Regions from separate parts of the Peribacillus sp. YIM B13472 genome, predicted to be linked through region 3. Evidence: riboswitches for the same ligand, from Rfam matches in the RefSeq annotation. Region 3 holds a riboswitch; each other region holds the start of a gene.
The links. Region 3 has a riboswitch for S-adenosylmethionine ahead of ACFX4I_RS02650 (methionine ABC transporter ATP-binding protein). Riboswitches for the same ligand answer to the same signal wherever they lie in the genome.

Region 1 (10,529 bases), on a different contig from region 3:
AGCAAGAGTTGCAGTTATCACAGGGGGAGCAAGCGGTATAGGCCGAGCCACATGCTTGAAATTCGCAGCAAAAGGGGACAAGGTCGTTGTTGCGGATTTTAATGAAGAAATGGGTCGGGAAACCGTTGATCAGATAACAGCTAATGGTGGAGTGGCCATTTATGTTAAATCGGATGTTTCTAAGCAGGAAGATGTTGAATCGTTAATCAATAAAGCAGTGGAAACATACGGAAGGCTCGATATCATGTTTAATAATGCCGGCATTGGTGCGGGCGGTATGATCCTAGAACAAGATATGGAGGGTTACTACAAAACGATTGGGGTGAACCAGCACGGAGTGGCATTTGGAATCATGGCAGCAGGACGGAAAATGAAGGAGCTGGGTAACAAGGGAGTCATTATAAATACCGCTTCTGTGTTTGGCTACTTAGCTTCCCATGGGACTTTTGCCTATCAGGCGACTAAAGGTGCTGTAAGAATGATGACACAGACAGCAGCTTTGGAATTGGGTGCTCATGGCATACGCGTTGTGGGCATTGCGCCGGGCGGGGTCGACACTCCAATCATACAAGGTTATAAAGACATGGGAATCATCGATAAATTGAATGCAAGTCAAATGCGCGGTGAATTGATTAAGCCAGAAGCCATTGCAAATGCCGTCTATCTATTATCGTTAGAGGAAGCGGATGCGATCAATGGAAGTGTAGTCATGGTCGATGATGGCTATGCATCTTTTAAGTGATTTTCATAAATAGAAAACATCGTCCCAACCAGATGATGTTTTCTATTTATGATATATGGGAATATTGAATTCTAATAGATCAAAGGTAATATTGACCGATTGATACCAGGGATATATCATGGGAAATAGATGGGTGAAACCGGTCTTATCTTTATAAAAGAAGGTTGATATTTTTGAAAAAAGGGCAGCAAACCAAAGAACGAATCATAAATGTAGCCCGGACTCTTTTTGCCACTAAAGGTTTTGACATGACAAGAACGAATGAAATTGCCTCTGCATGCAATGTTTCCGAAGCTACTATTTACAAATACTTTGACAGCAAAAAAGATTTGCTTTTGGCTACAATTACCCCTAATGAAAAAGAGGAATCTGAAGATGGGACTAGCCATCTATCCACGGATGATCTAGTGGAGAATCATGTTACTACCATGATAAAAAAAATTCTTGAAAATAAAGAACAGTTTTCGATATTATTTAGGGAAACACAATTCGATCAAGATATTTCAAAGCAATATGTAGATCAGATTTTCAAGCCAAATGCCAGGCATATTGAAATACAGAAGAGAATAGATAGCGGAGAGATACAATATATCTCTGATATTATTTTATTTAATGTAGGGATCATTTCTTTCACATTGGCTTTATCTACACATTATGAGATCCATCAACAAAAAAAGGAGCCATATTTTACTTCTGAACGAATTAAGAGCATTGCACAACTTTTGGTATATGGTATTCATGGTAAACAAATTCATACATAATGAAACGGTCATATTTAAGGGCATGAGCATCAAGCCGTAAATATGACCGTTTTAATTTCATTCATAGTCGATGAAGTCAACTGGTGATTCATTAAACCCGAGTGTAAGATTTGACTTATATTTTTCAGACTATTACGATAAATGCATACTGCACGAATTGCTTTACGAAGATTTCATCTTTAAATCATGTAACATTGGAGGGGTATTAAATGAGCGATATCGTAATTTTATCAGGAAGTCCGGCTATTCCATCAAGAACGGACATTTCACTAAAACATATTCAATCATTAGTCGAACAAGAAGGATTTACCACAGCTTATTTCTCAATTACGGATTTCTCAGCAGATGATTTATTTCAAGGGAAATATAATAGCGAAGATATCTTAAAACTTTCAGAGAGAATTCAAGCAGCTAGAGGAATCATTATTGGTTCACCGGTTTATAAGGCTTCTTATACAGGTGTATTGAAAGCCTTGATTGATTTGCTGCCAGAAGGTGCTTTTAAGGGTAAGCCAGTTCTGCCAATCATGATTGGTGGAAGTAACAGGCATCTATTGGCGATTGACTATGCGCTTAAACCATTAATCTCAATATTAAAAGGCGAGCCGCTGCAGGGCATATATTTTGTTGATAAGGAAATAGATAAACAGAATTCAGAAAATCCGATTAATGATTCACATTTAATTGATCGCGTCCAGAGTCAAGTTCAAGAATTTGTAGAAGCGATCCAGTTAAGAAATTAAATATTTTTTCAAGTAATTACAGGCGTCAATAATAGGTTTATTAATGAAAATGGACTCATTTTTTTGGAGACTTTATCTAAAAAGACGAGTCTATTTTCGTATTTATATGAACATAAAATCATAAATTGAATAGTGTGTATAAAAATAACAGTTCATCCATAATATTAAACCAAGTTATTTTATAAGAAAACTCCATTGACAAGGATTAAATATATGTTAATATTTAAAATAATAAAACTTATCCAGAGCGACGGAGGGAATTGGCCCTTTGAAGTCCAGCAACCTGCATGATGGATGCAAGGTGCTACCTCCAACAAAATGTTGATCATTTTGGAAGATAAGGTAATGATATTTACCTTGGAATCTTTCCATCATGGGAAGATTTTTGTTTTTGGAAAAATTTCAGGCCAACCATAACAATGTAAGGTTGTATGGAATTATATAAATCTAAGAAATTTTTTTAATCAGGTTGAAAATAAAATATTCGCGGATTTTCTTAAAGGAGGAACTGGTTTGGAAAAAGAGAATCAGCTTGAAGAAATATTTGAAAGACTTCAAGAAATGCTTAATTCAATGAAATATGGATCCATTACACTTATTGTCCAGGATGGTAAAATCATTCAGATGGAAAGAAATGAAAAATTAAGAATTAAATAAGGTATCTGCTGACTAGAAAAACTAGAGGCGGGTTTAACTGATATAAAGAGAGTATTGGTTGGATTCGTCTCTTTTTCCTAGAATCAAATAAACTGGGGAAGATTAAAACGGGTATTGATCAATAGTTATTCTAACCTGATACAGCAAGTTTTTAGAGGGGGCTACAAAGTTGGCTGGATTAATAAACTATGAAAATTTCAATTCAGGGGAATTCCCTGTATTTCCTGAAGACAGTGAAACAAAAGGTGCTTTGGAAGTTCTGCAATGGGCGAATGACCATTATGGAAACAAACTGATTTATGCTTGCAGTTTTGGTATTGAAGGCATCGTGCTTACGGATTTATTGGCGAAGGTCAACCCTTCGGCAAAAATTGTTTTCCTTGATACAGATGTTCATTTTGAGGAGACTTACCAATTGATCGAGCAAGTGAAAAAGCGCTATCCAAAGCTTTTGATCGAAATGAAGAAACCTGCCTTGACGCTTGAGGAACAAGCAGCGGAATATGGGGATGAATTATGGCTTAGTGATTCCAATAAGTGCTGTAACATCCGTAAAATCATTCCGCTTACCGATGTGCTTTCAACGGCAACAGCCTGGCTTTCGGGACTGCGGAGGGAGCAATCCGAAACAAGGGCTCAAACCGAGTATATCAATAAGGATAATAAGTTCAAGTCAGTTAAAATATGTCCACTCATACATTGGACATGGAAAGATGTTTGGCGCTACGCCCACAAAAATGGACTTCCATATAATATCCTGCATGATAATGGATATCCGAGCATTGGATGTAAAACGTGTACAGCACCTGCCTTCAATGCAGATGATTTACGCTCAGGCCGTTGGCAAGGAGCTCAAAAAACGGAATGCGGATTGCATTTATCTTAAATAAATAGAAACCATAGGGGGAAATTAGCATGACAATCAGTCTACCGCACGGAGGAACATTAATCGATCTTTGGGAACCAAAATATGATTTTAGTAAAATAACAAAGTCAATCGAAATCGATGAAATTGCTTTAAGTGATCTTGAATTGATAGGCACTGGTGCCTACAGTCCGATTAAAGGATTCTTTACAAAAAGTGACTATGAGACAGTGGTCAAGGATATGAGGCTTAGCAGCGGGCATGTATGGAGCATCCCGATTACGCTGCCTTTGACCGAAGAAACTGCAAAAACCCTTACTATAGGTGAAGAAGTATCGTTGACTCATGAAGGTGAAACATACGGGGTTCTATCCGTTTCCGATATTTACACTCCAGATAAGCAATTGGAAGCGACATTAGTATATCAAACGGATGATGAGAAGCATCCTGGAGTAAAAAATTTATATAACCGCGGCGATGTATATGTCGGCGGGGAAATAAAGTTAATCAAGAGAATAGAGCGTCCGCTATTTCAAGCTCATTATTTGGACCCGGTCGACACAAGGAAAGCTTTTGCTGAAAAAGGCTGGGAAACGGTTGTCGGATTCCAAACGAGGAACCCTGTTCACCGTGCGCATGAATACATTCAAAAGACAGCATTGGAGATTGTCGACGGCTTATTCTTAAATCCTCTCGTAGGTGCCACTAAATCCGATGACATTCCGGCAGATGTAAGAATGGAAAGTTATAAAGTGCTGCTTGAAAAATATTATCCTAAGGATCGCGTCTCTCTTGCAGTTTTCCCTGCTGCCATGCGTTATGCAGGACCAAGAGAAGCCATTTTCCATGCGATGGTCCGTAAAAATTATGGTTGCACCCATTTTATCGTCGGACGTGATCATGCGGGTGTGGGCGATTATTATGGCACATATGATGCCCAAAAAATATTTGGGAATTTTAACGCAGATGAGTTAGGGATCACTCTATTATTCTTTGAACATAGTTTTTACTGTAAAGCATGTGGCAATATGGCTTCCGCTAAAACTTGTCCGCATGGCAAGGAAGACCATGTCATCCTGTCTGGAACGAAGGTAAGGGAAATGTTGCGCAATGGAGAAATTCCTCCAGCTACCTTTAGCCGTAAAGAAGTCATCGAGGTGTTGATCGAAGGTCTAAAAAAGAATGAAGTTTATAACTGATTGGACATAAATTGAAGGATCACATGAAGAGGGGGATTATTATATGAGTAAAAGTACGAATGTCACTTGGCATGAAACGTCATTGACCAAGGAGCTCCGCCGGAAGCAGAACGGGCATGAAAGCACAGTTCTTTGGTTTACAGGACTCTCGGGTTCCGGAAAATCTACGATTGCGAACGCGGTCGCTAAAGAGTTATATAATCGGAATATTCGAAGTTATGTTTTGGATGGTGATAATATCCGCCATGGATTAAATAAAGATTTAGGTTTTTCTGAAGAGGATCGAACCGAGAATATTAGGCGAATCGGTGAGGTTTCCAAGTTATTCGTGGATAGTGGGCAGTTCGTATTGACCGCCTTCATATCACCTTTCAGGGCAGATCGGCAGATTGTACGTGATTTACTCGATGAAGGGGAGTTTATTGAAGTATACATAAAGTGTCCGATCGAAGAGTGCGAAGTGCGTGATCCAAAAGGTCTTTATGACAAGGCGCGTAAAGGAATCATTAAAGATTTTACTGGAATCGACTCTCCATACGAAGAACCTGAACAACCGGAAATCATTTTAGAATCCGACCAATACAGCATTGAAGAGTGCGTTGAACAGGTAATCGGCTATTTGACAGCAAAGAAAGCGATCTAATCAAGGAGGAAATGTAATGGTTTACGAGAAATTTTGGTCGGAAAATCCACTAATCGCTAAAAATAAAACGGAGATCTGGAAATTGGAAAAAGACGGATTGAAGATATTTGATGATATTCCACATTACGCTGCAAATGGTTTTGATTCCATCCCTAAAGAGAATTGGGATATGTTCAAGTGGGCAGGTCTATACCTGCAACGGCCAAAAGAAGCAGGTTACTGGATGATGCGTGTCGTTATTCCCGGAGGTATCCTGACTTATGATCAACAGATAACTCTAGCTAACATCGCTAAAGATTATGGGAGGGATGTATATGACATTACAACCCGTCAAGCCATTCAATTCCACTGGCTGACCATCGAACAAGTCCCGGATATCTTAAACCGTTTGGAAAGGGTTGGACTGACTACGGCCGGTGCATGTGGTGATATCACACGTAATATCATCGGTAATGCATTGGCAGGCATCGATCCTGACGAACTTTTTGATACTCGCGAAGTACTTTATGATGTATTTGAGTATTTCCGCCTTAACGAAGACTATTCGAACCTTCCTAGGAAATATAAAATGTCCATAAGTGCTAATATCCATAATGCTTCAAATGCTGAAATCAACTGTGTTTCATTCAATCCAGCTACTAAAGTAATTGATGGAGTAACGGAAGTTGGTTTTCACGTGAAAGTAGGCGGTGGGCTATCCTCCGTTCCGATGCTGGCAGAAGAACTTGACTTATTCATTTCACCTGAAAAAACAGTCGAAGTAGCGGCCGCAATCACGACGATATTCCGTGACTTTGGGTACCGTGAAAAACGTCATCGCTCGCGTTTGAAATTCCTTGTCGCTGATTGGGGTCCTGAACAATTCAAGGAAAAATTGCTGGAGTACACCGGTCCGCTTCCTGAAAAGGGTGAAAGTGCGGTGAAGGGATGGAATGCAGGCTATTTTTACGGCATCCATAAACAAAAACAAGATGGTCTGAACTATGTTGGAGTCAATATACCAGTTGGTCGTCTAAATCCTGACGAAGTGATTGAGTTTGCCGAACTTGCAAAGAGATATGGAAATGGTGAAATCCGAAACTGTAATTCTCAAAATCTTATCATTCCAAATGTGCCGGATGCAAAACTTGAGGAATTAAAACAGGAATCAATCTTTGAAAGATTTCCATATCAACCAAAAAAGTTCATTGGTTATTCCGTTTCTTGTACAGGCATCGAGTATTGCAACCTGGCACTCGTTGAAACAAAAAAAAGAATGAGGACCATATCTGAATCATTGGACAAGGAAATAGATCTCGATGTACCTGTAAGGATGCATATGGTCGGTTGTCCGAATAATTGCGGTCAAAGAGCCATCGCCGAAATTGGGCTTCAAGGCATAAAAATGAAAAACCAGGACAAAAAGATGGTCGAAGCTTTTGAGATATACGTCGGAGGAACGCTGAATGAAGGCGGTAAGTTCAATGAAAAACTAAAAGGAAAAGTGGAAGCTGAACAGCTCTATCATGTTCTGAAAGAACTGATCTTATTTTTCAAAGAAACAAAACTTCTATCAGAAACCTTTCTAGATTTTGTGGAAAGAGTAGGGATATCGCAGTTACAAAGTAAGCTTGATGATATATTAACGGAAGTGGCCGTTTAATAGGGGAAGGTAAGCATTCCATGAATCTATACCGTTTTGAAGTCACTATCAAGGAAAAACCAATCCATGTCATCATTGTTGCCGATTCAGATGAAAAGGCGTTTGAACTTGTTGATATCGAGCTGGAAAAGCATTATTTGAAAATGCCTGAAGTGGATGACATCTCATTATATGAAAAAAGGAAAATTAAAAATGGAGCAGGTTTCGTTTTATCGGAATTCGAAACGATTCTCTAAGGGAAGGCAGGTTGCATAAATGGGGAAAGTATATCTAGTAGGAGCCGGTCCCGGAGATCCAGATTTAATTACATTAAAAGGATTAAAATGCATTCAAGAAGCTGATGTCATTTTATATGATCGACTTGTCAATAAAGAACTATTGAATCATGCAAAAGACGGTGTAGAGCTGATTAATTGCGGTAAACTGCCGGATTATCATTTATTGCAGCAGGATACCATCAATCGGTTCCTGGTCAAATATGCAAAAAAGGGAAAAATAGTCACCCGTTTGAAAGGCGGCGATCCATTCGTCTTTGGGAGAGGCGGGGAGGAAGCGGAAGCCCTTGCCAAAAGTGGCGTGAGCTTTGAAATCGTACCAGGAATTACGGCTGGAATCGCCGCTACAGCTTATGCGGGAATTCCAGTTACACATAGGGACCATGCTTCATCTTTTGCAATTGTTACCGGTCATCGGAAAAAGGATGAAGAGGATAATATCAAGTGGGAATCCCTTGCAAAAGGAATCGATACATTAGCCATTTACATGGGTGTTAAAAATCTGCCATATATTCAAGGAAAACTTTTGGAGCATGGGAAAAGTCCAGAGACTCCTGTAGCCCTTATTCATTGGGGGACATTAAAAACGCAAAAAACAGCTGTCAGTACTTTGGCTAATGTAGTGGAAACCGCCAATAACGAACAGATTTCGAATCCTTGCATGATAGTCGTGGGCGATGTCGTTAATTTACGAGAAAAAATCAAATGGTTTGAAGGAAAACAAACCGAAAATTTGTTGGCGAATGAGGCATTTTAATGGAAGCCATTTTATATATTTGCCATGGCAGCCGTGTTAAAGAAGCTTCTGCCCAAGCCATTGATTTTATTAAAGTTTGTATGCAAGCACAGCCAAATTCCATTCAGGAATATTGCTTCTTAGAATTGGAAACTCCTACGATTGAAGAGGCCTACGAACGATGCGTACAAAAAGGTGCGACGAGAATCATTGCCATTCCAGTTCTATTGCTAACAGCTGTACATGCAAAACATGATATTCCAGTCATATTGAACAAAATGAAAGAACGGTATCCTGCCGTTGACTTGAAATACGGAAGGCCGATTGGCGTCAGTGATAAAATGGTTGACATTTTAGTGGAACGGTTGGAGGAAACAAATGTAAGGGTTACGGAGGATTCCTTGGTTTTATTGGTTGGAAGGGGCAGCAGTGATCCCGACGTGAAAAGGGATTTGTCTCGATTGGCCGATTTGCTAAGGAACAGGCTTCCAAAAATCCGTGTGCAAGAGTGTTATTTGACAGCTGCCACACCAAGCTTTGGAGAAGCATTGGAATTCGCAGAGGAATCTCGAACAAACCAAGTATTTATCATTCCTTACCTATTGTTTACCGGTCTCTTAATGCAGTCCATCGAAAATGGTATAAAAAAGATTCAAAAAAAGGGGAAGCAGAAATTCATACTTTGCCGATATCTAGGTTATCACCCAAAGATTGAAAAAGCGATATCGGAACGAATTCATGAAGTGAGTGGGGGGGAGCTTATGTATCCAATTACGCTTAATATTGAGAACAGAAAGTGTATCATCATCGGCGGTGGTAAAATAGGTTACTTTAAAGCGGGTCCCTTATTGGAAGCTGGTGCTGAAGTGACTGTCGTAAGCCCCGAGATTTGCACAGGTTTTCAACTGTTGGAGAAAGAAGGTAAGATTCAAGTTTTACTTAAAGAAGTGGAAGAAACTGATTATAAAGATGCGTTTTTAATCATCGTTGCAACAAATTCGACTGAAGTTAATGAACGAGTGTACGAGAATGCATCCAAAAGTCAGTTGGTGAACGTTATTAGTAATCATGAGTTGGGTAATTTTCATATTCCGGCTACATTGAATAGAGGCATGCTTTCCATAAGTGTATCTACCAATGGAGCAAGCCCAACACTCGCAAAAAAAATTCGGAATGACCTAGGGAAAGTATATGATGAATCATATGAAGAATATCTTGAATTCCTTTTTGAAGCAAGGATGATTATAAAAAATGGTTCATTTTCAAAAGAGGAAAAATCTAAGTTACTGAAAGATTCAATAGAGGATATTTATAAATATTCCCTAAAAGAAAGATATCGTTTTTTAGCTAGGCTTTTACCAGTAGAAACCGAAGAAAATATATCATTGGGCTGATCAGAAAAACTGAAGGCACCTAACCAACATGTCATTTCATTTTGGTTAGGTGCCTCTTTGTGTCTAAATGGAAATCTAAATGATTTATACAAGCAATCGGTTCCATCGGGTCGATGTTATATAGGTTCTATTTTAATGAAAAAAGGGGAATGTCATGAAAAAGTTAATCGTTTTGGCCTTTATCGGGTTTTTAGCCCAATTAATCGATGGTTCGCTTGGAATGGGGTATGGAGTGAGTTCCACGTCCTTATTGCTGACATTCGGGATTGCCCCTGCAGTAGCATCAGCATCCGTTCATTTATCGGAAGTAGTGACCACAGCAGTATCCGGAGCTTCACATATAAAGTTTGGGAACGTGGATAAAAATATGGTCTATCGTTTGATCATTCCAGGTTCAGTTGGTGCATTTGTAGGTGCATGTTTCCTGAGCAACCTGCCAGCCGAATTAGCTAAACCGTATATTGCCATATTTTTATTTGGCCTTGGCGTATACGTTTTATTCCGTTTTTTATTTATTTTTAAACCGTCAATGGAAAATGAAGCCGTAAAGCCATTGACCGCAAAACAATCCATTCCGTTAGGCCTTTTTGCAGGCTTTTGTGATGCAACAGGCGGAGGCGGTTGGGGACCGATTGCAACGCCCGTTTTGTTGTCAAAAAAAGGAATGACGGCGAGAAAAGCCGTAGGGACTGTAGATACGAGTGAATTTGCCATTGCTTTCTTCGGAAGTCTTGGTTTTATCATTTCACTGGGATGGGAAGCTGTCAATTGGCTTTGGGTCGTAGCGTTGATAATTGGTGGAGTGGTTGCGGCACCAATTGCAGCATGGCTCGTCAGGATGCTTCCTGCCCAATTAATGGGTGTTTTAGTGG
Region 2 (10,529 bases), on a different contig from region 3:
GATCGGTTGTGGTAATAAACTTTTTGCTTTTCGGAACATAGAGGTGAGGAAATATTATTTTTGGAATGGGACTTGCGAGTTCAAGGGATTGAAACATGATAATCGATTGACGAATACGCTGATATATTTAGGGGGGGCTATCTTTAATTTAATCAGCATGCTGATCATCTATAGCTTAGTGTATCAGAATATCCTGGACAGCTCGGTGATCTGGTATCAATTCATCTATTTTTCTTTTTATGTTTTGTTTTTCTCCTTGTTTCCGATGTATTTCTCGGACGGGTCGCCCAGTGATGGGAAGGCTGCGGAATTGGCCTTGAGGAACAAGCTGGAAGATAGGGTGACGGATGATATATTTGTGAAGAAAATGGATGATGAAGATAGCTGCAAGTAAAAAGGGGACGTGCTGGTGGCCGTTCTTTTTTTGTTGCTTTCGGATTTAGGATTTATCATAAGGCTAAAAATCTAGCCTTATGATGAATGTTTATATAACGGTCTAGGATTTTATGGACTGTGCTATTTTACTGCTTGACGATGAACTTGAAGGGACCAGAACAATGACCATGGCAATGGCAACCCCTGTTGCACCGATCCAGGTTATGGAAGCAAGTGATACTTGTTCTACAGCAACACCGCCAATTCCAGCACCGGCCGCCATGGCCAATTGCATTATCGACTGATTCAGACCGAGCATGACTCCTGATGATTCAGGCTCAAGGGTTGCTAAATGATATTGCTGTGTCGGCCCTGATGACCATGCTGCGAACGACCATAATGTAAGGATTGTCAAAACGCCCAACAATGAATTCGTAACGATGGATAACATGATGATCATCACAATATGCAGCGCCATACCGCCAATTAGTGTATATGATACACCCCATCGATCCGTACTATATCCGCCAAACTTTGATCCGATCAGGCTTGCGATACCGAATATAAGCAAAGCCGTGCTAAGTAGAGAGTCACTTATCCCCGATACGGATAGCAGGTAAGGGGATAGATAGGTATAAGCTATCGAGTATCCGCCAAGCCAGAAAAAGGTTATCGATAATCCAAGGGCAACTTTCCTTTTTTTAAGAAGGGCCAGCTGCTGGAGAAGTGGTACTGGTTTATCCCCTTTGATAGGAGGAATGGTAAAGAATAAAACGATCATGGCAATCAGGCCGAATAGGGCGATTCCGCCAAAGACGGATTTCCACCCGAATGCATCCGTCATGATTCTTCCGAGAGGTACGCCAATGATAAGGGAAGCTGTAAACCCCATGACAACTGTCGCAATAGAACTTGCTTGTTTATCTGGCGGAGCAAGCTTAGCGGCAATATTCAGAGCGGTGACTACAACCAATCCTGCACCAAGTGCCATGATTATGCGTGCAAATAGAAACGGTCCAAAGCCTGGTAATAGAAAGGCAAGCAGATTGGCCACTACAAATAGTCCAAGGGAATACAACATTAATTTTCGTCTGTCTAAACTTGCTGTCAAGGCCATAAGAATGGGTGTGCCGATTGCGTAGACAAGGGAGAAAATTGTAATGAGCTGTCCTGCGGCAGCGAGGGTCACTCCAAGAGAATGCGCAATCTTATCCAAAATCCCGGATATGATGAATTCGGATGTTCCTACTAAAAAACTGATAATCGCCAACATGTAAATTTTCCATGTATTAAGCAAAATAGATTCACTCCTCATTAATGATCAATTTTATATAAAGACATATCGCAATATGTTGATATGTATGGATAAAAAAATAAACATATCGCGAAATATCGAACTGTTAGGAAAAAAATGAACCCAACCCTCTAAGGTACGGATCAGGTTCACTTTCATACTTCTTCTTTCAAGAAATCAGTAATTTTTGAGATGGCATCTTCATCTCGTTTGTAATACGTAAACTTTCCTATCCGCTCCGTTTTAATCAATCCTGCTCTAAGGAGCATCGAGAGGTATTGAGAGGCCGTGGATTGGGTCATGTTTAATTTTTCCGTAATCTGACTTACACAAACGCCGGTTTCCTTCATATCTATTCCCTCATGAGGGGTGAAGTGGAGTTCAGGCGCTTTGAGCCATTGTAAGATTTGCAACCTGGATTCGTTGGATAATGCTTTAAATATCTCGATTGTTTTCATACATTTCATTATATCGAGAATTATCGATATGTCAAATGATTAATAAAAAAAAATCATTCCCATACTTCTTTTGCTACATCAGCGACGAATTTCAGCTTTTCCCATTGCTGTTCTTCGGTCAGCTTGTTGCCGTGATGGGTGGAGGCGAAGCCGCATTGCGGGCTTAAACATAATTGTTCGAGAGGAACGAAGTGCGAGGCTTCTTTAATGCGTGCCTTAACAGCTTCCTTGTCTTCGATTTCTCCATTTTTTGAAGTGACGACACCCAGTACGACCCGTGCACCGCCATTTGGAATGTATTCCAGTGGTTTGAAATCCCCTGAGCGTTGATCGTCATATTCCAAGAAGAATCCATCCACTTTTTCTTTTGCCAATAATGTTGGGGCGATACGGGCATAGCTTCCTTCAAACGCCCAAGTCGACTGGTAGTTTCCACGACACAGGTGGGTAGTGACGACAAGGTCCTCTGGTTTGCCTTCCAATGCGCCATTAATTACACGAAGTGCAAGATCGATTAACTGTTCCCTCGTATATTTTCCATCTTTGAACTGGAAATCTGGAGCTGAAAGCCTGGCAATATATACATCATCCAATTGAAGATAACGCACACCTGCTTCATAAAAGGCCTTCAAAGCATGCTGATACGCTTTGATGATATCATTAGCATAGTCTTCAATATCAGGGTAGATGTCTTCATTATGAATGCCTACAGCAAATAATTGATTCGGACTGGGAATCGTTTGCTTGGCAACGGCACGTCCGTTCACGATTTTGTTCAATTCAATGAAATCACGAATGAAGGGATGTTCGGGATTGAATGAAACCTTCCCGGTATTGCGAACGTTATATCTCTCTGTTTCCACACCATCGAATGTGAGACCTTTTTCAGTAACATATCCCTCGATGCCATTTAAATGTTCGAGGAAGTCAAAGTGCCACCATGTTCGTCTGAACTCACCATCCGTCACTGCCTCTAATCCAACTTCAATTTGTTTATTGACAATCCGATTGATTTCTTCGGTTTCAACTTCACGAAGCCGCTCTGCTGAAATGGTACCTTCCTTAAATTGCTTTCTGGCAATATGTAAACGTTCTGGTCTTAATAAACTTCCTACGTGATCGGCCCTGAATGGTGCTTTCGTTAATGTGATTGACATGTTGCATTCCTTCTTTCCTTTTAAAAATAAAAAACCTCTTCTTGAAAATAAGAAGAGGTGTTGGCAGCAAAGCGATATACTCTTCTTATCTTCAAGTTTTTACACTTCTGGAATTAGCACAGTACATAAATAGTCTGTTGCTGAGGCATCAAAGGGCCAGTCCCTCCACCTCTCTGGATAAGAGTTGTCTATTAAATTAATTATGACTATACAGGTAGTTTTTATAAAGGTCAAGTGTTGAAGGTGGAAGATTTAGAATATACCGATTATTAATATGGGTTGAAATGTTAACTACATCAGGGAACCCGGCATATGCTATAACCGACGTTCAGTAGGAGCGGCAGGAGGGGAATGCAAGGGTGAGTACATTCAGTCCATTCAAAAATGGCATACCGATAACGGTAACTGCAGCCATGATAGAGAAAATCTTAAGAATGAAATCATATGGTCAAGATATTAAAGTCGAGATTACGCCAAAGCATATAGTGCTTTCCGGAACGATGGAAGTGAAGAAAATGATGTTTAAGAAAAACGTAGCTTTCCGGATTACATTAAAACCGGTTCATGTGGAAAAAAGAACGATTTTATTTGAATTAGTGGAAATGGAACCAATTGACAGGAATTTCATCAACCAAAGGATATTTAACAGACCGCCATTTTTTGAATTTGAAAAAAGAACGATCAAAATGAATGTTAATGCTTGGAACATCGTGAGAAAAATTCCCGTTGGCACAATTAAATCGTATGAACTCGTCGAAGGCGCATTGAAAATGAAACTTACTTTATGATGGAGGTTACATACATCCTTAGCCGAAAACTATAAAGGGTGTGCCATGTATGATAGTGTTATGGTGACATTGGTCATGAAAAAATGTGTTTGATAAATCAAGCTCTTTAAAATATACTAAATGACTTGAAGTTTTGAGTTTTTCTGGGAATGAGGAGGATAATGATGGATCAGAAGATTTTGCCTGCGTCAGCAAGCATGAAGGATTTCGAAAGATTTTTAGAAAGTTCCTATGAAATAGGTGTGTTTCTTGATTTGCATATATCACAATTGAAAAACGTAAGTATGATGGCAAAGCAGCATAATAAGAAAATGATTTATCATGTCGATTTGATCCATGGCATAAGAAGTGATGAGTACGCGACAGAATTCATTTGTCAGGAATATAATCCATATGGGCTGATTTCGACTAAATCAAGCGTTATATTGAAGGCGAAGCAAAAGGGGGTCATTGCCATCCAGCGAATCTTTTTAATAGATTCACATGCGCTTGAGAAAAGTTATAAGCTGGTGCAGAAAACCAAGCCGGATTATATCGAAGTATTGCCGGGCGCTATGCCATGGATGATAAAAGAAGTGAAGGAACGATTGCAGACACCGATTTTTGCAGGCGGCCTCATACGTACTTCGGATGAAGTCCTGAACGCCCTTGATGCAGGAGCATCGTCAATTACCACTTCCAAAACTGAATTATGGGATATCGTTTAATAGGGGAACTAAAAAAATACAGAAAAATAGGATTAATTTTTCACAAAATATTGACAGCGTTTTCATAAACTAGTATATTTTACAGTACAAGTTAATATATGTGACGGAGACTAGGAGATTCACAACAGATCTATTCATAATTTTTTTTATGAAGATAGTTCTGCTGTGGGTCTCCTTTTATTTGTTGGCAAGGTTTAAAAATTTATCAGGGGAGGGGTTTTATTCATGACTCCATTTTGGGGAGAAGTGTTAGGTACGATGATATTAGTTTTATTCGGAGCGGGCATTGGGGCTGGTTCATCCTTAAAGGGATCCTATGCAAAAGATGCCGGCTGGATCGTTATCACGATTGCGTGGGGATTGGCTGTTACCATGGGTGTTTTTGCAGTGGGTTCCATAAGCGGGGCGCATTTAAACCCGGCGGTCACAGTAGGGTTTGCCATTATTGGGGAATTTCCTTGGAGTGATGTGCCCGGTTACATCGTGGCCCAAATGATTGGTGCAATCCTTGGAGCAACTCTAGTATTCCTGCACTATTTGCCACACTGGAAAGCTACGGATGATCCAGGAGCGAAGCTTGGTGTGTTCGCGACATCACCTGCGATCCCGCACACATTTTCAAATCTATTAAGTGAGATGATTGGAACTTTCATCCTTATTCTTGGTTTATTATTTATAGGTGCCAATAATTTTACAGAGGGTCTAAACCCATTCGCAGTCGGGTTATTGATTGTCGTGATCGGGATGTCACTTGGGGGAACGACAGGATACGCGATTAACCCTGCCCGCGATCTGGGACCGCGCATCGCTCACTTTTTGCTGCCGATACCGGGTAAAGGCAATTCGAATTGGGGCTATTCATGGATTCCGGTCGTTGGACCGATTATTGGGGGTTCACTTGGTGCCGTTTGTTATAAAGCATTCTTTATGGGAGAAATAACAGCAGGATTTTGGTCTGTTTTGGGTGCAAGCCTGGTACTATTGATATTAGCCTATGCATTTGGTAAAAAACAGTCACATGAATTGGAAAGCAGAAATATTGCCAGTTAATTAAAAGGAGGGGCATACACAATGGAAAAATACATTTTATCATTAGATCAAGGAACAACGAGTTCCCGGGCGATTTTATTTAACGAAAAGGGGGAAATCGTCCATTCCTCCCAAAAGGAATTCACGCAGCATTTCCCTAAACCGGGCTGGGTCGAGCATAACGCCAATGAGATTTGGGGATCGATCTTGGCGGTCATTGCCGGTGTACTCTCTGAATCCGGTGTAAAGCCAGAGCAAATTGCCGGGATCGGGATCACCAATCAGCGTGAAACGGCAGTCGTTTGGGATAAGGAAACAGGTACCCCTGTCTATAATGCGATTGTATGGCAGTCCAGGCAAACAAGTGAAATCTGTGATGATTTGAAGGAAAAGGGACTTAACGATCTATTCCGGGATAAAACGGGATTGTTGATAGATGCTTATTTTTCCGGAACGAAAGTGAAATGGATCCTCGATAATGTGGAAGGGGCACGACAAAAGGCGGATGAAGGGAAGCTGTTATTCGGTACCATCGATACTTGGCTGATCTGGAAGCTATCAGGAGGCAAGGCTCATGTAACGGACTATTCCAATGCATCCCGGACATTGATGTACAATATCCATGAACTGAAATGGGATGAAGAACTGCTCGAGATATTGACTGTACCAAAGTCGATGCTGCCGGAAGTGAGGCCTTCCTCTGAAGAGTATGCACGTACGATCGAATATCATTTCTTCGGCCAATCGATTCCGATCGCCGGGGCAGCCGGTGATCAGCAGGCAGCATTATTCGGCCAAGCCTGCTTTAATGAAGGAATGGCTAAAAATACGTATGGAACAGGCTGTTTCATGCTCATGAATACAGGGGCCAAGGCTGTCAGTTCCGAACACGGACTATTGACGACCCTTGCCTGGGGACTGAATGGGAAGGTCGAATATGCACTCGAAGGCAGTATATTCGTAGCGGGCTCCGCAATCCAATGGCTGCGCGACGGCCTGCGGATGCTTCATGATGCCAAGGACAGCGAAGGCTATGCAAAACGGGTGGAAAGTACGGATGGAGTATATGTGGTACCGGCTTTTGTAGGACTTGGAACTCCATATTGGGACAGCGAAGTGCGGGGAGCCGTTTTTGGTTTGACGCGCGGCACATCCAAAGAACATTTCATTCGTGCCACACTTGAATCACTGGCATATCAAACGAAGGATGTCCTTGATGCAATGGAGGCGGATTCAGGAATCGAGCTCCAGACATTAAGAGTGGATGGCGGGGCAGTCAAGAATGACTTCTTGATGCAATTCCAAAGCGACTTATTACGGGTGCCTGTCGAGAGGCCGACCATAAACGAAACTACAGCATTAGGTGCTGCATACTTAGCTGGCCTTGCTGTCGGGTATTGGAAGGATCAAGAAGAAATCTCCCGGCAATGGGCGGTAGACAAAACCTTTGAACACTCCATGGAAGAGCAAAATAGTGAAAAATTATATGAAGGCTGGAAAAAAGCTGTACATGCCGCTATGGCATTTAAATAAAAAACAAGATGTATTCTTTCTCAAATGAGCTGGAGTATGCTATAATGAAATCAAGTTAATAACTCGGCCGGAGAACAGGAGAGACCATGAATGCGTTATCGTAAATTCGATAATGTCATTTATGGTCTCTTTTTTTGTTTTTAATGGCAGATTAGGGATATTAATATCTATATAAACTATGCGAACAAATGAACCAATTGAATATAATGACCAAACTCACGAGTAAACCGTGTGAATTCACGAGTAAAGCGTGCGAATTCACGAGTAAAAGTGCAGAATTCACGAGTAAACCGTGTGCATTCACGAGTAAACCGCACGAATTCACGAGAAAAGCGCGAATTCACGAGTAAAAGTGCAGAATTCATGAGTAAACCGCACGAATTCACGAGTAAAGCGCGAATTCACGAGTAAAGTGCAGAATTCACGAGTAAAGCTGCGAATTCACGAGTAAAAGTGCAGAATTCACGAGTAAAGCGTGCGAATTCACGAGTAAAGCGTGCGAACTCACGAGTAAAGCGCACAAATTCACGAGAAAAGCGCGAACTCACGAGTAAAAGTGCAGAATTCACGAGTAAACCGCACAAATTCACGAGTAAATGCAGAATTCAAGAAAAAAATAGAATGCAATACTTATAGGAGGAGTCAGGCATGAGGTTTTCAAATATATATCGGGAAGAAACGATCGAACTTCTGAAAAAAGAGAAATATGATGTGGTTGTCATTGGCGGGGGAATTACCGGTGCAGGGATCGCCCTGGATGCAACGGCCCGTGGAATGAAAGTGGCTTTGGTTGAAATGCAGGACTTTGCAGCAGGTACTTCAAGCCGCTCGACAAAACTTGTTCATGGCGGATTACGGTATTTGAAGCAATTTGAAATAAAAATGGTTGCCGAGGTTGGTAAAGAGCGGGAAATCGTTTATGAAAATGGACCGCATGTTACCACGCCGGAATGGATGCTGTTACCGATGCACAAAGGAGGTACCTTCGGGAAATTCAGTACCTCCATTGGACTTCGGGTATATGATTTCCTTGCAGGGGTAAAAAAAGCTGAACGCAGGAAAATGCTTTCGGCGGAGGAGACACTAAAACGGGAGCCTCTCGTTAAGAAAGTGGGACTAAAGGGCGGAGGCTACTATGTTGAATATCGGACAGATGATGCACGTCTTACGATTGAAGTCATGAAGGCGGCTGTCGATAAAGGTGCAACACCGATAAATTATACAAAAGTAGATAAATTGTTATATGACAATGGCAAGGTGAATGGCGTCCAAGTTGCCGATTTACTTTCAGGGGATGCTTATGAAATATACGCAGACAAAGTTATTAATGCAGCAGGTCCGTGGGTCGATTCCATTCGTGAGAAGGACCAATCGAAAAAAGGGAAAACGCTGAAGTTATCCAAAGGTGTTCATGTGGTCATCGACCAATCGAAATTCCCGTTGAAGCAGGCTCTTTATTTTGATACGCCTGATGGCCGGATGATTTTTGCCATCCCGAGAGCCGGTAAAGCTTATGTAGGGACTACGGACACTTTTTATGATGGTGATCCTGCAGTGCCGACCGTTACTTCCGAAGACCGTGCCTATTTATTAAAGTCCATACATTATATGTTTCCAGAAGTGAACATTACGGATGATGATATCGAATCAAGCTGGGCTGGAGTAAGGCCGCTGATTCTTGAAGAAGGGAAAGATCCTTCTGAGATATCAAGGAAAGATGAAATATGGGAGTCCGATTCTGGCCTTATCACGATTGCGGGAGGGAAATTGACCGGTTATCGCAAAATGGCAAAAACGACGGTCGACCTTTTGGCAGGGAAGCTTGCCCAGCAATCCAATAAAACTTACCCAGCCAGCAGAACTAAAGGCATGCCGATTTCCGGAGGGGATGTCGGGGGATCAAGCAACTTCTCCTATTATATCAAGCAACATATTCAAATGGGAGTTGACTCAGGACTCGATGTTAAGGACTCGGAAGTGATATTGGCCATGTACGGGTCCAACGCACCTGTGTTATTCGATATCGCAAAAAGCGAAGGAGACGGAGGGGCAAGCAGGGGCCTTCCAAAGAAATTGTTCGTACAGCTAAAATACGCACTAGATCATGAAATGGCCGCAACTCCAGTGGATTTCTTCTTCCGCAGGACGGGGACGCTATTATTCGATATCGATTTAGTCCAAACGCATAAACATGCAGTGATCGATTATATGGCTGGATATTTTGGATGGACGGAATCAACAAAAATGGAGAGAACCAATCAATTGGAACAGGAAATATCGGGTGCGATTAGAGTATCTTGACCTATATGCAAAAAAGCATGACGCCGGCGGAATCGCTGGCGTTTTTTTAAATTCGGGAAGGAAAGAAAAATAGATACTATCATGTTAGGTTTCCTGACCCGAAAACTATTGTTTAATTCTTCAAGATGAAATATAATCATCGATAGATAAGTTTGAATTTTCTAAATATATTCTAAGGGGGAACATGATTGTCTGAGTTTATTACGGCTGTAAATGGAGTTTTATGGAGCACACCTGTCATTTATATTTTATTGGGAGTAGGTTTAGTATTCTCGATTTTAACCCGTTTTCTGCAAGTGAGGCATATAAAGGAAATGGTCGTTTTGATGTTCCAAGGAAAAAGTTCGGAAGCGGGGGTTTCCTCATTTCAAGCTTTATCCATAGCACTTTCAGGGCGGGTCGGTACAGGTAACATTGCAGGAGTCGCGACGGCTATCGCTTTTGGTGGCCCTGGTGCCGTTTTTTGGATGTGGGCCATAGCCTTCATTGGAGCATCAAGTGCATTCGTGGAATCCACTTTAGCTCAAATATATAAAGTCAAACAAGACGGTCAATATCGAGGGGGCCCTGCCTATTATATTGAAAAGGGAATGGGCGTGAAGTGGTTTGCTGTCCTTTTTGCATTCGCTGCACTAATAGCCATGGCTGTGCTGATGCCTGGTGTTCAGTCCAATTCAATTGCTGCCGGTATGGAGAACGCATTTGGAATTCAACCTGCAATCACGGGTGTAGCTGTCATTCTATTACTTGGTTTCATTATATTCGGCGGTGTAAAAAGGATAGCTAATGCTGCACAAATAATCGTGCCATTCATGGCCCTGGGCTATATAGCACTATCTGTAGTCATCGTCCTAATGAATATAACAGAATTACCAGGTGTCATTTCA
Region 3 (10,529 bases):
TTTCAGCATCTTTAGGACCGAATATGGTCAGCCCTTCGACTGCTGACATTTTTTCCATTGCATAAGCGGCAAGCTTATGCTCATGCCGTTCAATATTATCCAAGCCGATTTCTTCCAAGAAATCAATTGCAGCACCAAGGCCGATGGCGCCGGCAATGATTGGAGTACCGCCTTCGAATTTCCACGGGAGTTCTTTCCATGTAGATTCATGCAAACCTACAAAATCGATCATCTCTCCGCCGAATTCAATCGGCTCCATTTTTTCCAGGAGTTCTTTTTTGCCATATAATACGCCGATACCTGTTGGACCGACCATTTTATGACCTGAGAAGGCAAAGAAATCACAATCCAGATCACGGACATCCACTTTTAGGTGCGGCGTGCTTTGCGCCCCGTCGACTACCATTACAGCACCGTGTTCATGGGCAATTTTCGCGATTTCCTTCACTGGATTGATAACACCAAGTACATTCGAAACCTGCATGATGGAAACGATTTTCGTTGCGTCCGTAATGGTTGCCCTAACATCATCAAGGGAAATCGTGCAATCTTCTTGAAGCGGAATATACTTCAGTACAGCGCCTTTTTCTTTGGCAAGCTGCTGCCACGGAATGATATTACTGTGATGCTCCATGTAGGAGATGACGATTTCGTCACCCTCTTTAATATTTGCACCACCGTAACTTCTTGCTACAGTATTTAAAGAAGTCGTTGTGCCTCTTGTAAAGATGATTTCTTCTGTAGAAGAAGCATTAATGAATTTACGTACCTTTTCACGTGCACCTTCATACGCATCCGTAGCTTTTGTTCCAAGTGTATGCACCCCGCGGTGAACATTCGAGTTGTATCCGCGGTAATATTGCTCAATCGCTTCAATCACTGCAGCCGGTTTTTGAGAGGTTGCAGCACTATCTAAATAAACTAATGGCTGACCATTGACTTCTTGATCTAATATCGGAAAAAGCTTACGAATTTCGTATGGGTTCATTACTGCACTTTCCTTTCAATGACCGCTACTAATTGTTTTTTAACTCCCTCAATTGGAAGCTGGTTAACAACAGGGGCCAAGAATCCGTGAATGACAAGTCTTTCTGCTTCTTTCTTAGTAATACCACGGCTCATTAAATAATACAGTTGAAGAGGGTCGACACGACCGACGGAAGCAGCATGGCCAGCCGTTACATCATCTTCATCAATCAAGAGGATTGGATTGGCGTCCCCGCGTGCTTTTTCACTTAACATCAATACGCGTGATTCTTGTTCGGCATTTGACTTTGTAGCGCCATGCTCTATTTTCCCAATTCCATTAAAAATGGAGGATGCGGCTTCTTTCATGACACCGTGCTTAAGGATATAGCCCTCAGAGCGTTTGCCATAATGGATGATCGCTGTCGTAAAGTTCTGTTTTTGTTCCCCGCGTCCGACTACAACGGTTTTAGTATCACCGTGAGAGCCATCGCCCATTAGATATGTTGTATTATCTGAAATCGTATTTCCATCGTTCATCAGGCCAAGTGCCCACTCAATACGAGCGTCACGACCTGCCACTCCACGGCGGTTAACGTATGTCGTGAAGCCTTTAGAAAGGGTATCGACTGCTCCGTACTCCACTTTGGCATTCGCATTTGCAAATACTTCCGTTACGATGTTGGCAATACCTTCGTTAGACTCAACGCTTGAGAAGTAGTTCTCTACATATGTGACAGAGCTATTATCTTCCGCTACGATCAAGACATGGTTGAAAAGTGTAGTATCTGGATTATCCAATAGGAAGACCGATTGGATCGGCTCTTTGATTTCTACATTTTTCGGAACATAAAGGAATGCACCTCCATTAACTAATGCAGCATGAAGTGCCGTTAAACGATGTTCATTTATCTTAACGCCGTCTTTCATGAAATATTTTTGCACGAGCTCAGCATGGTCACGAGCCGCTGTTAAAATATCCGTAAAAATGACGCCTTGTTCTTTCACATTTGCTGACAGATTGATATGTGCCGGCGTATTATTGCGTTGAATGTATAAGTTTTCATTTTCTTCAATGATGGATTTAATTTCTTCCGGAAGCTCCTCTAAAGAGGCAAAAGCGTCACTATCAACCGTATGGGTCTGGAAAGAAGTAAAATTCCATTTATCGATTTTCGTTTTATCCGGCTTTGGCATCGGGAGCTTTTCTAATTCAGAAAACGCTTGAATCCGAAGCTCGGATAACCAAGCTGGATCATTATTTTTAGTTGAATAGGAGCTTATATCCTCTTGTTCAAACGGTAATTTCGTTTCTGTAGTCATTGCAAATCCTCCTACTTACGCTTCTTCGCCAACAGTTTCGTCGTCAATGCCCAATTCTTGTTTAATCCAGTCATAACCTTCCGCTTCCAAGCGGGCAGCAAGTTCAGGACCGCCTGATTTAACGACACGTCCTTGCATCATAACATGTACAAAATCAGGAGTGATGTAATTTAATAGACGTTGGTAGTGAGTGATGATCAAGCATCCAAAGTCTTCTCCGCGCATTTCGTTGATTCCTTTTGAAACGACTTTAAGTGCATCGATATCTAGACCTGAATCAATCTCATCCAAGATTGCAATTTTAGGTTGGATCATCATTAATTGAAGAATCTCGTTACGTTTTTTCTCTCCGCCTGAGAAACCTTCATTCAAATAGCGTTGCGCCATATCTTCATCCATTTCAAGGAACTCCATTTTTTGGTCCATTTGACGGATGAATTTCATCAATGAAATCTCATCGCCTTCTTCACGGCGTGCATTAATGGAAGAACGCAAGAAGTCAGCATTTGTAACACCGCTGATTTCACTTGGATATTGCATAGCTAGGAATAGACCGACACGAGCGCGCTCGTCTACTTCCATTTCCAATACATCTTTGCCATCGAATGTGATGGTTCCGCTAGTCACCTCATATTTTGGGTGACCCATGATTGCTGATGATAAAGTGGATTTACCAGTTCCATTTGGTCCCATGATCGCATGGATTTCTCCACCCTTGACTTCAAGGTTTACCCCTTTTAAAATCTCTTTACCTTCAATTGATACGTGAAGATCTTTAACCGTTAATGTAGAAGCTGACATAATAATACCTCCGTGAACTAATTCCAATTTTATTACCAGAAAGTAAAGATTACTTTCTTTACTGTAATTTTACGTAAAAGCATTCTCACTTTATTCTCATTCCAATTTTATAACAAATCCAATTTAGAATCAACTAAATAGATAAGGGTTTCCACTTCTGCCATGTTTAAAACCCATCCTATTCTTACAATACTAACAGATATAGCCTGTTATCTGCATATTCATAGTTATTTTAGTTTTTGTTAAAATTATCTTATTATTCAGCAAATCTTCGTCCTTATTAATATATGTTCAAAGAATTCGATTGCAAGGTATGAACGTTCCGCTTTAAAAAGAAAAAAATCGGACTGTCAGGCATTATGTAAGTTTATCCAATAAGGCACCCCTTATTTATGGACCACTTTCCATTTTACCTCTACAGACCGATCTTTTAAAGAACTCTTTTATATACTTATCCGTGAATTTTGCGTTGTAGGTCCTGGACCATTTTATTGCACTTTACATGTTCCCTATCCCGTTCCTTCTCAACCTCGATACGGAGGTCTAAGTTTCTACTGTACTCATTGTAGCCAACCCCATGTGAAGACTGCATCGCCTTTTCCATTTCGCTTGTTACATTTAAATCTAGAGTATTGATAGTGAACCATCCTTTCAAATTTGTGTATCATTTTATTACCTTCATTACTCTATACCCTTCACTTTCATGATTAAACATGAAAAAACGACATGAATTAAATCAGTTCGCAGACTGTAGACAAACTCGATGATAATTGAGTTTGTCTACAGTTTTTTTTAGGTTTTTAAAATTCGAACGTTACTTTCCACTTCAGGCACTCGCTTTCCGCGGGCGGTCCGGGAGCCTCCTCGGCGCTTTAGCGCACTGCGGGGTCTCCCTTGGACTCGCTTTTGCCGCAGGAGTCTCGTACCTTCCGTTCCAATCCACTAAGACTAAACAATCAGATAGAACCCCTTTTGCTTACAGTCTTTATTCGCTCCATGCATAAAACGATTGAAGGAGTTGGAATCAACATGATACCGTTAGTTTTTAGGTTTCGGGTTCCATGATAAAGTGCCCCACTTCTCTAAGTTTGGAAAAAATATGAGCGACGCATTATGTAAAAGATGAACGAACAAAACAGTTTGCCTATTCATTTCAAACTGCTTCAAATCCAATAAAAAATCAAAAAGGTTTCGGAATGAGACCATTCCGAAACCTTTTTGTCTACAAACTGCGGCCTGAATTAAATCAGGCCGCCATTCTTGAATTATTTATCCGCCGGTACAACCGCACCTTTGTATTCCTTAAGAATGAAATCTTGAATTTTTTTAGAATGCAACACTTCTACAAGCGCTTTGATTTCTTCTTTATTTTCATCGCCTTTGTTTACTGCGATGACATTCACATAAGGTGATTCGGAATCTTCAATCGCAATTGAATCTTTCAATGGATTCAATCCAGCGTCGATTGCATAGTTTGAGTTGATCAAAACAGCATCGCCTTCGCCGCTTTCATAGATTTTCGGAAGTAATGCCGCTTCATATTCAGCGTCGAATTTAAGGTTTTTCTTATTTTCAATGATGTCTTTAGTTGTAGCTGTCGTTTTATCGACGCCCTCTTTCAACTTGATGAGGCCATTCTTTTCCAAAAGTGATAAAGCACGCCCATGGTCAGCGACAGAGCTGCTTAAAATGATCGTTGCTCCATCAGGAAGTTTATCGATGCTTTTATATTTTTGTGAATATAAACCGATAGGCTCGATGTGGATCCCGCCCGCATTGACGAAATCATATCCATTCTCTTTAATTGCCGACTCTAAGAAAGGTATATGTTGAAAATAGTTGGCATCCAATTCCTTATCATTCAACGCCTTATTCGGTAAAACATAGTCCTGGAATGTTTTGATTTCCAATTCGATTCCTTTTTCTTTAAGAAGCGGCTTAGCTTCCTCAAGGATTTCAGCATGCGGTACATTGGAAGCCCCTACAACTAATTTCTTCGGTTCTTTTTCCGTATCGCTGCCGCTTTTATCCTTTTCACTTCCACAAGCAGCCAAAGCGATAGATAACACTAAAATTAATGCAAATCCTAAAAACTTTTTCATCCTATTCATCTCCCTTTATCTTTTGTCCAATTTAGATGTAATCACATCTCCAATAATTTGAATTATGAAGACGATAATCAGAATAACGATAGTCGCTACAAGCGTAACGTCATTATGATTTCTTTGATAGCCGTCCAAAAAGGCTAGATTACCAAGTCCGCCTGCGCCGATGACCCCGGCCATTGCGGTATATCCAACCAATGCAATCGATGTTACCGTTATACCGGAAATAAGGGCAGGCATCGACTCTGGAAGAAGGACCTTCCAAATGATCGTGCTCGTTTTTGCACCCATAGATTTAGCGGCTTCAATTACACCTTTATCGATTTCACGAAGGCCGATTTCAACCATACGCGCATAAAATGGGGCCGAACCGATAATAAGTGCCGGCAGTGCAGCGTTCTCTCCGATCATAGATCCGACAAGTGCTTTAGTGAAAGGAATGAGCAGCACGATCAAAATAAGAAATGGAATGGAACGGAATATATTAACGACAGCACTCATGACCCCGTTGACTACCCGGTTTTCCCACATATTACCCTTCCCTGTCAGGAACAGGATCAACCCTAATATTATGCCTATAAAAAGGGTTGCCACTACAGAGACGCTTGTCATGTAGAGCGTTTCTTTCGTTGCTTCAATAATGTCTTCCCAATCAACATTCGGCAATAATTCTTCAAGCATGAGTAATCACCTCCACGCCTACCTGCTGTGCTTTAATGAATTCGATTGCGCGGAGCATTTCATCCTCTGTGCCATCAAGATGGATAAACAATGTTCCATATGAACCGCTTCTTGTTTGGGATATCTTACCTTGAACGATATTGACATCCAACTCGAAGTTACGTACAAGCTTGGTGATCAACGGGCTTTCTGCATGATCACCTACAAAGGTCAATTGAATCACTTTTCCTGCAGGATAACGTTCGAGCAAATGGTCCATCGTTTCTTTCGTTTCTTCTGGTTCCGTTACCTGTTGCACGAAACGCTTCGTCATTTGTTCTTTAGGATTCTTGAAAACATCCAGGACAGGACCCTGTTCAACAACTTGCCCGTTTTCCATCACGGCGACGCGATGACAGATTTTACGTATTACATGCATTTCATGTGTTATCAAGACGATCGTCAATCCCAGGCGCTGATTGATGTCAACAAGCAATTCGAGTATGGAATCGGTAGTCTGCGGATCCAAGGCAGATGTCGCTTCATCACACAGAAGCACTTTAGGGTTATTTGCCAGAGCCCTGGCTATACCCACCCTTTGCTTTTGCCCTCCGCTTAATTGTGAAGGGTAGGCCTTTTCCCTGCCTTCCAGTCCGACTAACTTGATCAATTCGTTCACACGCTTGGTTCGTTCAGTTTTAGAAACTCCTGCAATTTCCAATGGGAAAGAAATATTTTCCTGAACGGTCCTTGACCATAATAGATTGAAATGTTGGAAAATCATGCTGATTTCTTGACGGGCCTTACGGAGCTGAGCCCCTTTAATTTTTGAAATTTCCTTCTCAGCCACCACAACGGATCCCTCTGTGGGTGTTTCCAATCCATTGAGCATTCTGATCAAAGTACTTTTCCCCGCTCCACTGTAACCGATGATTCCGAAAATCTCGCCTTTATTTATTTCAACATTCACATTATTTACAGCCTTGATCGTCTCACTGTTTCCTTTTCCTGTTAGGAACAGCTTACTGACTTTCGTCAATGTAATCATTAATCCTCACCTCTTTTATCCAATAAAACCTATGAACTTAGTTGATTTCTCTACATTATTAGTCTGTTTCTCATATCATGCACATGTTTTCCCCATTAAAACAGAAAAAACCTTTCTGCATGAGCAGAAAGGCAGGTGAAAAAGCAGGCCTTTCTCTCATCTTCCAAAGTAATTAAACTTTGTGTGAATTGGCACCTTTCCAAGGAAATCTCCTTGTCGGTTGCCGGGTTTCATCGGGCACATCCCTCCACCTCTCTTGATAAGAGCTAATATATAGAATATTTGTACATCATTAAGTTCTTTAGTATGGAGAAATTTTATCATAGATAAAAAAGGAGCGCAATGTATATTATTTCTAGTTCAAGAATGAACAGGAACTTTGCTTAAAGCGTTTTGGAAGTCAAGGAGACGATATTCGTCGCTTTTTCAATCGCCTGCTCCAAATCTTCTATTAAGTCGTCTACATTTTCAATCCCAATGGATAATCGGACTTGATCGGCACGTACACCCGCTTTCGCAAGACCCGCCTCATTCAATTGTTGATGGGTCGTACTGGCTGGGTGGATGATCAAGCTCTTCGCATCCCCTACATTCGCCACATGGGACCATAATTCCACCGAATTGATAAGTTTTGCCCCAGCTTCGCGATTACCTTGTATTCCAAAAGTCACGACAGATCCAGCTCCCTTAGGCAAATATTTATCCGCAAGGGCTTTATCGGGATGATCCTCATCACCAGGATGCGAAACCCAAGTCACGGCAGGATGGTTTTTTAAATATTTAATGACAGACTTGGTGTTTGATAGATGCTCTTTCATCCTTACGTGCAGCGTTTCAAGTCCAAGCGTAAACTGGAATGCACTTTGGGCACTTAGCGCAGGGCCTAAATCACGAAGTAACTGGACTCTAGCTTTCGTTATGAATGCGGCAGGTCCAACTGCCTCGGCGTATACCAGACCGTCGTAACTTGGGTCAGGCTCCGTGAAGCCAGGGTAGTTTGGCGAGTTCCAATCGAACTTCCCTGCATCCACGATGACACCGCCTAGTGTCGTTCCATTTCCCAGAAGCCATTTTGTAGCGGAATGGATGACGATGTCCGCTCCAAAATCAATTGGTCTGCAAAGATACGGTGTCGCAAAGGTATTATCAATGATTAAAGGTATGCCGGCATCATGGGCGATTTCCGCTACCGCTTCAATATCAAGCACCCTCAAACTTGGATTACCGATCGTTTCAGCAAAAATGGCTTTAGTTCTTGGCGTAATCGCCCTTTTGAAATTTTCAGGGTCATCGGGAGAAACGAACTTCACTTTAATCCCATATTTAGGAAGAGTATTTTCAAAAAGGTTATACGTACCGCCATATAATGTAGAGGCTGAAACAATCTCATCACCTGCAGCGGCAATATTCAGGATTGAAAGTGAGATGGCAGCCATTCCGCTTGCTGTTGCCAATCCGCCGATACCGCCTTCCAATAAGGCCATTCTTTCCTCAAAAACGCTGACCGTGGGATTATGAAGTCGTGTATATATATAGCCATTCTCCTTTAGGCCAAATAAATTCGCTGCATGGTCGGTGTCTTTGAACAAGTATGCATTGCTTTGGTAGATAGGAACTGCACGTGCACCTGTTTCATCAGCTTGCAGACCGCCATGAACACTCAATGTTTCGAAACGCAACTTTTTCTCTGACATATTATTTCACCTTTTTTCTATGGATTTAGTTGGAATTATATGAAATCTGGCCATTTATAAACAAAAAAACCACTTCAATAAGAAGAGGTCTCAAGAACACACCTCATCTACCAGAGCCAACACTCTGCTGGAATTAGCACCGTATATAAAATTTATACCGGTTGCCGGGCTTCGTCGGGCCAGTCCCTCCGCCACTCTTGATAAGAACTATTAAATTCTGCCATTACTTAATTCAAAATATATCATTTTAGAATAAATCAGTCAATGAATTGTTAGAATATTCTTTGTTTAATTCCGATCTCGCATTCAAATATCCGCAACAAAGAAACCAACCACGGTTCTGATTGGTTTCTTAGCTGATTTCCTTAAGCAATCCGTACAAATAAGGAACGGATTGAAAGGCATATATTTTTTTTTGCAGCTGTCCTTGTTTGAAAAGCAATAAACAAGGCACACTTTCGATTTCATATGATTCGGCAATTGCTTGGACATAGTTCATATTCATTTTGCCTGCCTTCAATTCCGGGAACAGCTCCAAGGATATCGTCAGCATCTTGGAGGCAACCTGACAAGTGCCGCATAAAGGCGTATATAAATATAAGCAAAAGGTTTCCCCATTTTTAACAGCAAGCTTACACTCTTCTTCTTTCCATTCCTGCATCAATTAATCGTTCACCCTTTGACTTAAAAATTTCATTTTCACATTCATATTGGCAGATAGTAGCACAGTTGCGATATGATGTTCGGGTGAGCTTTCCACTTCTTTGTACATTTTATTAATATACAAGTGGTTCGCTTCCGGCATTTCCCTTCGGAACTGCTTCCGCAGCTTTTCTCCTGATTCATCTGCGTCAAAAAGGAGATAAACATCACGATCCATCAATTCATCCACTAATTCATCCAGCTTAGTTAATGATATGGTCCCATTCGTACATCTTATTTCCACATCTTCATTTAAAACGGAGGCAACTTTTCTTCTATCGGAACTGCCTTCTACAATGATCACTTTATCGAATTCGCCCCACTCCATGTCATCACTCCATCTCACGAATTATGTGCGCAACTGCCGCTGTACAAAATGAAAAAGAGAGCAGGCCTTTTCAGTCCCCCCTCTCCTTCTTTTTAACCGTTGATTAAACTCTCATACTCTTCAGCGCTCATCAAGTTTTCAATATCACTGCTATTAGATGGTTCAAGCACGACCATCCATGCCTTTTCATAAGGAGACTCATTTACATATTCAGGGTTGTCACTTAAATCTTCGTTTACTTCAACAACCTTGCCACTGATAGGTGCATAAAGCTCAGAAACGGTCTTAACGGATTCAACACTTCCAAATGGTTCGTTCGCTTTCAATTCATCGCCGATTTCCGGAAGCTCAACGAATACGATGTCCCCAAGCTCGGACTGTGCGAAAGCCGTAATCCCAATGCGCACTGTTCCATCTTCCGTTTTGACCCATTCATGTTCTTTAGTGTAACGAAGTTCTTTTGGTGTTGTTGTCATTATTAACCCTCCATATGTACATCTTATTTTATCTATTACATTATAAGGTAGATTGTTTGTTTAAGTAAGGAATTAACCAAATATTTTGTGAAATTTCAGTTCCAAACCTGTTCGAATTGCTCTTCTTTGAAACCTACCGTCACTTTGGTGCCATCTGTAACAATCGGTCTTTTCAGAAGCATGCCATCCGTGGACAATATATCAAGCATCTCTGCTTCAGAAGCTTCTTTCAGCTTATCCTTTAAGCCCAGCTCCCGATATTTTTGACCGCTAGTATTGAAAAACTTCTTCAATTCCAAATTGCTGATTTTATATAGTTGTTCTATTTCTGTTCGCGAAGGCGGATTTTCCGCTATATGGATCGCTTCATATTGCAGTTCTTGATTATCCAGCCACTTCTTCGCGTTACGGCATGTGCCGCATTTT

Region 1: another riboswitch for S-adenosylmethionine. It lies ahead of ACFX4I_RS22245 (YezD family protein); the one in region 3 lies ahead of ACFX4I_RS02650 (methionine ABC transporter ATP-binding protein).
Region 2: another riboswitch for S-adenosylmethionine. It lies ahead of ACFX4I_RS21975 (5-methyltetrahydropteroyltriglutamate--homocysteine S-methyltransferase); the one in region 3 lies ahead of ACFX4I_RS02650 (methionine ABC transporter ATP-binding protein).

Annotation. Positions count from the first base shown of each region.
Region 1 is NZ_JBHZPG010000038.1:26,935-37,463, forward strand. It holds gene ACFX4I_RS22230 (SDR family NAD(P)-dependent oxidoreductase) at 1-742, shown strand, start outside; gene ACFX4I_RS22235 (TetR/AcrR family transcriptional regulator) at 916-1,503, shown strand; gene ssuE (NADPH-dependent FMN reductase) at 1,713-2,246, shown strand; SAM riboswitch class I at 2,482-2,590, shown strand; gene ACFX4I_RS22245 (YezD family protein) at 2,760-2,903, shown strand; gene ACFX4I_RS22250 (phosphoadenylyl-sulfate reductase) at 3,085-3,789, shown strand; gene sat (sulfate adenylyltransferase) at 3,819-4,967, shown strand; gene cysC (adenylyl-sulfate kinase) at 5,011-5,610, shown strand; gene ACFX4I_RS22265 (nitrite/sulfite reductase) at 5,627-7,252, shown strand; gene ACFX4I_RS22270 (DUF3906 family protein) at 7,273-7,488, shown strand; gene cobA (uroporphyrinogen-III C-methyltransferase) at 7,508-8,284, shown strand; gene ACFX4I_RS22280 (NAD(P)-binding protein) at 8,284-9,657, shown strand; gene ACFX4I_RS22285 (sulfite exporter TauE/SafE family protein) at 9,812-10,529, shown strand, end outside.
Region 2 is NZ_JBHZPG010000037.1:30,314-40,842, forward strand. It holds gene ACFX4I_RS21960 (hypothetical protein) at 1-394, shown strand, start outside; gene ACFX4I_RS21965 (MFS transporter) at 497-1,672, opposite strand; gene ACFX4I_RS21970 (ArsR/SmtB family transcription factor) at 1,825-2,127, opposite strand; gene ACFX4I_RS21975 (5-methyltetrahydropteroyltriglutamate--homocysteine S-methyltransferase) at 2,181-3,284, opposite strand; SAM riboswitch class I at 3,367-3,468, opposite strand; gene ACFX4I_RS21980 (hypothetical protein) at 3,644-4,072, shown strand; gene ACFX4I_RS21985 (glycerol-3-phosphate responsive antiterminator) at 4,237-4,779, shown strand; gene ACFX4I_RS21990 (MIP/aquaporin family protein) at 5,005-5,829, shown strand; gene glpK (glycerol kinase GlpK) at 5,851-7,341, shown strand; gene ACFX4I_RS22000 (hypothetical protein) at 7,518-7,706, opposite strand; gene ACFX4I_RS22005 (hypothetical protein) at 7,743-7,910, opposite strand; gene ACFX4I_RS22010 (glycerol-3-phosphate dehydrogenase/oxidase) at 7,990-9,642, shown strand; gene ACFX4I_RS22015 (alanine/glycine:cation symporter family protein) at 9,831-10,529, shown strand, end outside.
Region 3 is NZ_JBHZPG010000002.1:194,671-205,199, reverse strand. It holds gene ACFX4I_RS02675 (cysteine desulfurase) at 1-988, opposite strand, end outside; gene sufD (Fe-S cluster assembly protein SufD) at 988-2,289, opposite strand; gene sufC (Fe-S cluster assembly ATPase SufC) at 2,305-3,090, opposite strand; gene ACFX4I_RS26385 (YuzK family famiily protein) at 3,542-3,682, opposite strand; gene ACFX4I_RS02660 (MetQ/NlpA family ABC transporter substrate-binding protein) at 4,356-5,192, opposite strand; gene ACFX4I_RS02655 (methionine ABC transporter permease) at 5,208-5,876, opposite strand; gene ACFX4I_RS02650 (methionine ABC transporter ATP-binding protein) at 5,869-6,903, opposite strand; SAM riboswitch class I at 7,057-7,169, opposite strand; gene ACFX4I_RS02645 (O-acetylhomoserine aminocarboxypropyltransferase/cysteine synthase family protein) at 7,287-8,597, opposite strand; SAM riboswitch class I at 8,698-8,804, opposite strand; gene ACFX4I_RS02640 (thioredoxin family protein) at 8,950-9,258, opposite strand; gene ACFX4I_RS02635 (toprim domain-containing protein) at 9,262-9,627, opposite strand; gene gcvH (glycine cleavage system protein GcvH) at 9,720-10,103, opposite strand; gene ACFX4I_RS02625 (arsenate reductase family protein) at 10,199-10,529, opposite strand, start outside.